2 regions of the Rothia sp. HMSC064F07 genome follow, and region 1 is predicted to be linked to the other one. Evidence: predicted binding sites of a transcription regulator. Region 1 holds the regulator's gene; the other holds the start of a gene.

Region 1 (3,592 bases):
TGACGCGGCACTCGCCGCAGAGCGCCTGGACTCCCTGCTTCGCCTGCAGGCCGAGTTCACTAACTTCAAGAACCGCACCGCCCGCGAAAAGGAGCAGTTGCGAGGCTTCGTAACCAGTGAACTGGTGACCGCGCTGCTGCCGGTGCTCGACGATATCGACGCCGCACGCAAGCACGGCGACCTGCAGGAAGGCCCCTTCGCCTCCATCGCTACCAAGCTTGAAGAGCTGCTCGGCAAGCAGGGCGTGGAGCGCTTCGGTGAAGTAGGCGACGCCTTCGACCCGAACATCCACGAGGCTGTACTGCAGCAGCCCACCGACGAGGTGGCTGAGGATCATGTCTCCATGGTTCTGCGTTACGGCTACCGCGTGAACGACCGCGTGGTTCGTACCGCTCAGGTGGCTGTGGCTGTTGCAGCGTAAGGTGACGGCTAAGCATTGGCTGAATAACTAACGACGGGCGGGTGCTCTCCCAGCGGGGGAGTGCCCGCCCTGTTGTTTGCCTTGTGTCGTTTACCCTGGATGTTTTGCCTGGGCTGTTTTGCTGGGGCTGTTTGCTGGAGTGTTTGTCTGGGATGCGGCGAGCTGTGGTCGCGGTGAAAAACCCTTGGAGGGCGCTATTTTTTGGTCTAGCCCCTTCCAAAATTGAGTCAAGTAGACTAAACTTTTATATAGAGCATTAAGACAAGAACGTGGTGCCCTGCTAGCCGTCCCGTAACCGAGGAGGGCGGCGCATCACCGCGAGAGGAGAAACAAACACATGGCAAGTGAAAACTGGATAACTGACGACTTCTACAAGGCACTGGGTGTCAGCGAAGACGCAAGCGAAAACGACATCAAGAAGGCGTACCGCAAGCTCTCCCGCAAGTACCACCCCGACCTGAACCCCGGCGACGCCGCAGCGGAGAAGAAGTTCAAGGAAATCTCGGAAGCATACGACGTGCTCTCCGACAAGAAGCAGCGCGAGGAGTACGACCAGATCCGCCGCTACGGTGCCGCAGGCATGGGCGGCTTCGGTGGTGGCAGCTACACCGGCTACCCCGGCGCGGACGCATTCGGTGGCTTCAGCAGTGGCGGGGCGGGCATCAACATTGACGACCTGCTCGGCGGCCTCTTCGGCGGTAGCGCGGGCGGCTCCCGACGCTCCGCAGGCTTCACCAGCGCCGACTTCGGCGGCATGGGCGGTGGCGGCTTCGGCGGCGCACAGCACGTAGCCCCCGAAGAAAGCACCACCAGCACCCGCATCAGCCTCGCCCAGGCATACACCGGCGCAACCGTGACCGTGTTCCTGCCGGACGGTTCCCACACCGAGGCACGCATCCCCGCCGGTATTAAGGACGGTCAGAAGGTGCGCCTGCGCGGCAAGGGCCTGCACGGCGCCGATCTGAAGGTCACCGTGCGCGTCTCCGACGACTCCGTGTACTCGCGCGAGGGCAACAACCTGATCATGCGCGCACCCGTCACCCTCGCCGAGGCCGTCGACGGCGCAGTAATCGAGGTGCCCCTGCCCGACGCATCCACCGTGAAGCTGCGCCTGGCACCCGGCCAGGTTGGCCGCCGACTGCGTGCCAAGGGCCGCGGCTTCAAGGCTAAGGGTGGCGATGGCGACCTGATGGTCATCCCCGAAATCGTTCTGCCCACCGAGCTGAGCGCAGAGGCGCAGGAAGCATTCGACAAGTTCGTAAAACTGGCACCGCAGGAGAACCCGCGTAAGGATTTGTTGAAGAAGGCGAAGTAAACTATGGCATCTCGAGAATCATCATCCAAGTCTCGTAGCGGCAAGCCGCTGCACAGCGTGGACCTGCCGGTTTTCGTGATTTCTGTGGCGGCTGAGCTGGCGGGCATGCACCCGCAGACCCTGCGCCAGTACGACCGTATCGGCCTGGTTCAGCCTTCGCGTGCGCCCGGTAAGGCGCGCCGCTACTCGCAGCGTGACGTGAACCGTCTGCAGCAGATTCAGCAGCTCTCGCAGGAGGGCGTCTCCCTGGAGGGTATTCGCCGCATTATTGAGTTGCAGTCCCTCGTGGAGGAGCAGCAGGAACAGATTGCGGCACTGCAGCGTCAGGTTGAAGATGCGAAGGTGAAGCTGGGCCTGACGGAGCGTGTGTTCGCCGCCGGTACCAGTGGCGACGTGGTGCATATTGCCCGCGGTACCCGCCCGGCGCCTCGTCAGCGTTCTTCGGCTGTGGTGTTGTACCGTCAGCGTCACCAGTCGGCTACGGCGGATGATACGAAGCCGCAGCGCTAAACCGGCTAAACCCGCTACACTTGGATAAACGGCTCGGCTGTTTTAGCTCATTTGCGCTAGTCGGCCACCCATATAGGCTTGTGCGTCTTTGTGTATACGCCGCGTGAGGGAGGTTGACTTCCTCCTCCTTGCGAACAAAGAGGACTCCTGCCAGCCGCATACCCTACAGGTATGCGGCTCTCGGTGGGTTAACAGCGTCAACAGCAACAGCACCCGCAAGCAGGCGTCTTACGTCCCTCTTCTGTTCGTTTAAACTCTCCGCAAGTCCTGCGGCGAGCATAATATTCACACACGCATTAGCATCTCGATCTAAGCGCATACCACACTTGGTACACGCCCATTCACGGATATTCAGCGGCTTTCTACCGCCCGGCTCACCACACACAGAACACAGCTGCGACGTGGGGGCAAACCGGTCAGCAAAGACCACCATGCGATGACGTTCATCAGCCTTCTCTTCTATCAGACGGCGTAATAAACCCCATGAGGCATCCAATACCGACTTACCTAAACGGGTACGCGACAGACCAGCCACATTCAGGTTCTCCAGGGCGATGACTTGGTTCTCGTCCACCACCTTGTTTGCTACCTGATGCGCGTAATGGCTCCTTGTATTGCGTACCTTGGCGTGAGCTTTGGCTAGGCGGATGCGTTGCTTTTCGTAGCGGTTGCTACCGCGCTTTTTACGGGAGAGCTGACGTTGAAGCGTAGCAAGACGTGCCGCTGCCTTCTTTAAAGGGCGGGGGTTCTCAAAGAACACCCGTTCACCCTCAGAATTGACAGCTACGGCCAGGCGATTCAGGCCTAGGTCAACACCGACAGCGTATGCAGAAGGCTCCGGTATCTGAATATTTTCAGCAGGCACATCCACAACAAATGAGACATAGTACTTCCCATCCGGCTCACGAATGAGTGTGACTGAGGATGGCTCAGCAGGTAGAGGGCGTGACAGCACGAACCGCACATTTCCAATTTTGGCCAAGCGCACAAAACCGACTCGATGAGTTGTTTCATGCACTATAAACCCGGAGTTCTTCGTAAACCTTGCTGACTGGCGGTGACTGCGCTTTTTAAAGCGCGGTGCATGAGCGCCGCGTTTACCTTTGCGCTGGCCAGTGACAGTAGCAAAAAAAGCCTTATAGGCTTTATCCAAGTCACGTAAGGCTTGTTGTAGGGGTACGGAGGAGACCTCACTCAGCCAGAATCGTTCCTCGGTTTTCTTTAACGCAGTCAGGCGTGCGGACAGTTCAGCGGCTGAAGGTTTAGTGCCGGTGAGCCGGTAGGTCTCTAGTGCGTGGGCTAAAGCGTCGTTGTAGGTTACGCGCACGCATCCAAAGAGTCGGGCA
Region 2 (3,592 bases), on a different contig from region 1:
CGACGGGTGCGCGGCCAACTGCGTAGTCCTCGACGGTGCGCTGTGCGACCAGTGCGCCAGCCAGACCGTTGGGGGTTGCGCCCAGGGTTGCCATGCGCTCTGCGATGGCGTCAACGAACTCGCGGACGGTGTCGACCTGGGGGTCAATCATTTCGTGAACGGCGATGAAGCCGGGGCCGGTCACGTTCCAGTGAGCGTGCTTCAGCAGCAGGTGCAGGTCGTTCAGGTCGTGCAGACGTGCCTGGAGAACCTCGGAAATGCCCTTGCCTTCTTCGAGGGTCAGGCCGGGTGCGGTGTAGTTTGCGAATGCCATGATGGTCTCCTTCATGATGCTGTGATGCTTGTGGTTCGGTGGGATTTGTCGCCCCGCCGAATCGTTATTATGAGTAAATCATTTTAAGGAACCATTGTCAAGGTTATTTTGAGTAATTCGTAATAAATTGTCATCTATGTGTCGCGCCGCACTTAAAAGCTCCTGCCCAAAAGCCCCTGCTCACCCCCCCCACGGCTCACCGCCCAGGCGCGCACAAAGGGTGGGACGCGCAGTCTCTCATATCGCGCATCCCACCCTTTATGGTGAAGCGTATTCAGTTTTCTACAGAGCTTCCGGCCTTTCTGCAGGGCTTCCCGCGTGCGAATCGGGCGGCTACGCCAGCGCGCGAACCGCCTCCAGGGTCAGCTCCTCATGCTTGAGGCGCGCGGTGCCGAGCTCCGCCGGAACCTCCAGCTCGCCCGGCACAACAATGACGCGCATACCCGCCGCGGTCGCACTGCGCACGCCCGAAGGGGAATCCTCGAGAGCCACGCACTGAGTCGGATCAACATCCAGACGTTCCGCCGCCAAAAGATAAGGCTGCGGGTCCGGCTTGGGGTTGGTGGTCTCATCGTTGCCAATAACCACCGAGAACGTGCCCTCGGGTGCCGCGTTTGCGGTGCGGCGAGCCACGGAGGTGGTTGCGTTTGTGACGATGGCGGCCGGAATTTGCGCATCGTGAACCTCCGAGAGGAAGCGCTCAATGCCGGGTAGGAACTCGACCGGCTGCTGTGCCAGCGTCTCGCGCACCTTCGCTACCAGTCGATCGTTAATCTCCTCGTCCGGCAGGTTCACGCCGCGCTCGCGCAGACGATCCAGGGTGAACTGCATGGATAGGCCCAGGCAATCGAGGGTGTCCTGTTCGGTCCAGGTGCCGCCAAATTCTGCGGTGAGAGCAACCTTTGCGGCAGCCCATACGGGTTCAGTATCGACGAGGGTTCCGTCGTGGTCGAAGAGAATGGCGGCGGGGAAGGTGTTCGTAGTCGTCATGTCATTAAGCCTACCGGTTTATTTCTGGGGTGAGAGTAGGACAGCGTCCCCAGTCGTCACCAAAAAATCCGTGCCAGCGTTCTGGGGGTTCTTGGCGATAGTGAGCAGCGCATCGGCGACGTCTTCACGGGCAATCGTGGGGATACCCGGAGTTCGCTCGACGCTCGCCATGTCAAATACCTTCACTCTGCCCTTACCGGGCTTATCGGTCAGCCTGCCCGGATGCGCACGCGAAATATACGGCTGATATTCGGCAACCAGGGCGTCCGCCTTAACCTTGTCGGTAAAAATGCCGCGCATGATGACCTTGCATACCAGGCGCATGGGCAGGGACGCGGTCCGTACCGTATCGCCCACACCGTAGGCACTCATCAGAACGCAGTGCTTTACGCCTGCGCCCGTGACCGCCTCCATGATGAGGGGCAGACGCTCCTGCATGAACGTGGAGGAGAGAAATTCTCGCACCGTGGCTTTCTGCCCCAGGATGCTCACCATGACGTCCTGCTCGGAAGAAGCTGTGGCGAGCTGCTCGGCATCGTTCAGGGCTCCCGGAATGATAGTGAGATTTTGGTGCGCCCCCAAAAGTGTTAGCGCCTTGTCGGGGTTGCTCACGTAGGCGGTGACGGTGTGCCCCTCCTCTAGGGCTTTGCGGGTGAAGAGGTAGCCGGTGCGGCCGGTTGCGCCTAGAACCAGTATTTTCATGTGGGTCCCCATTCGTGACTGTGATTGTTGCGGGAACTCGCAAGTGCCCAGCCTTACATGTACCCAGCGTGGTCACTATAACAATAGGGCTTTTGGGTGGAGTTTTTGGCTGGAGTTGGTGCTTTCGCCGCTTTATTCGTGTGGTGATCCCTTAGTTTGTTGTCGAAATTTTAATCTCAAAAACCTTGGTTAACCCCTTGCGCAGAATAATTGAGTGTAGTAGACTCAAGTTATGTAATGCAGGGGCGCATAGGATAAGCCCCTCGAAATGCGAAAGGAACACCATGGACAACAAGTTCACCACCAAGAGTCAAGAAGTCATCTCGGCGGCAAATACTAATGCTCAAACCGCCGGCAACCCCACTATTGAAACCGCGCACATCCTCAAGGCCCTCATGGACCAGCGCGAAGGCGTCGCCGTAGCAGTCCTCAAGGCTGCAGGCCTGGATGTCGACGCTATCTCCGAGGCGGCATCCGCTGAAATCAAGAAGCTGCCGAAGGCATCCGGTGCCTCCGTGCAGAACGCCTCCCTCAGCCGTGCAGCGCTTTCTGCTCTGCAGGCGGCACAGACCCGTGCCCAGGGCTTCGGAGATACCTACGTTTCTACCGAAATGATCCTGCTCGGCATTGCCAGCGGAACCGATAGCACCGCAACCGCAATGCACAAGCTCGGCGCTACCGCAGAGCTCATCGCACAGACCATCCCCAACGTCCGAGGAGACCGCACCGTGGACACCCCCGACCCCGAAGGCACCTTCCAGGCGCTCGAAAAGTACGGCACCGACCTGACCGCTATTGCTCGCGCAGGCAAGCTCGACCCGGTCATCGGCCGTGACTCTGAGATTCGCCGCGTCGTGCAGGTGCTCTCCCGCCGAACCAAGAACAACCCCGTTCTGATTGGTGAGCCCGGCGTCGGTAAGACCGCCGTCGTGGAGGGCCTGGCACAGCGCATGGTTTCTGGCGACGTGCCCGAATCCCTGCGCGGCAAGACCCTGATTAGCCTGGACCTGGGCTCCATGGTCGCAGGCGCAAAGTACCGCGGTGAATTCGAGGAGCGCCTGAAGGCAGTCCTCGAAGAAATCAAGAAGTCCGAGGGCCAGATTGTGACCTTCATCGACGAGATTCACACTGTCGTCGGTGCGGGCGCATCCGAAGGCTCCATGGACGCCGGTAATATGCTCAAGCCCATGCTGGCTCGAGGCGAGTTGCGCCTCATCGGTGCCACCACCTTGGACGAGTACCGCGAGAACATTGAAAAGGACCCCGCCCTGGAGCGCCGCTTCCAGCAGGTGTACGTGGGCGAGCCCAGCGTCGACGACACCATTGGTATTCTGCGTGGCCTGAAGGAGCGCTACGAGGCACACCACAAGGTGCAAATCGCCGACTCCGCACTGGTTGCCGCAGCCACCCTGTCCAACCGCTACATCCCCTCCCGTCAGCTACCGGATAAGGCCATTGACCTGATCGACGAGGCTGCATCCCGCCTGCGCATGGAAATTGACTCCGCCCCGGAGGAAATCGACCAGTTGCGCCGCGCCGTGGACCGTCTGACCATGGAGGAGCTGGCCCTGGCCGACGAGACCGATC

The links. Region 1 encodes HspR, which represses chaperone genes until heat shock. Its sites were predicted from a motif close to AAGTTGAGTCNNNNNGACTCAACTT; they were not measured.
Region 2: a site for HspR is predicted at 2,213-2,237, ahead of clpB (ATP-dependent chaperone ClpB). Genes of this name have one in related genera too.

What each region holds. Positions count from the first base shown of each region.
Region 1 covers NZ_KV831921.1:2,743-6,334, forward strand. Annotated here, with positions in the region: gene HMPREF2712_RS00735 (nucleotide exchange factor GrpE) at 1-421, shown strand, start outside; gene HMPREF2712_RS00740 (DnaJ domain-containing protein) at 759-1,736, shown strand; gene HMPREF2712_RS00745 (heat shock protein transcriptional repressor HspR) at 1,740-2,246, shown strand; gene HMPREF2712_RS00750 (RNA-guided endonuclease InsQ/TnpB family protein) at 2,410-3,592, opposite strand, start outside.
Region 2 covers NZ_KV831926.1:318,938-322,529, forward strand. Annotated here, with positions in the region: gene HMPREF2712_RS03795 (Dps family protein) at 1-313, opposite strand, end outside; gene HMPREF2712_RS03800 (HAD family hydrolase) at 647-1,303, opposite strand; gene HMPREF2712_RS03805 (NAD(P)-dependent oxidoreductase) at 1,322-2,005, opposite strand; gene clpB (ATP-dependent chaperone ClpB) at 2,290-3,592, shown strand, end outside.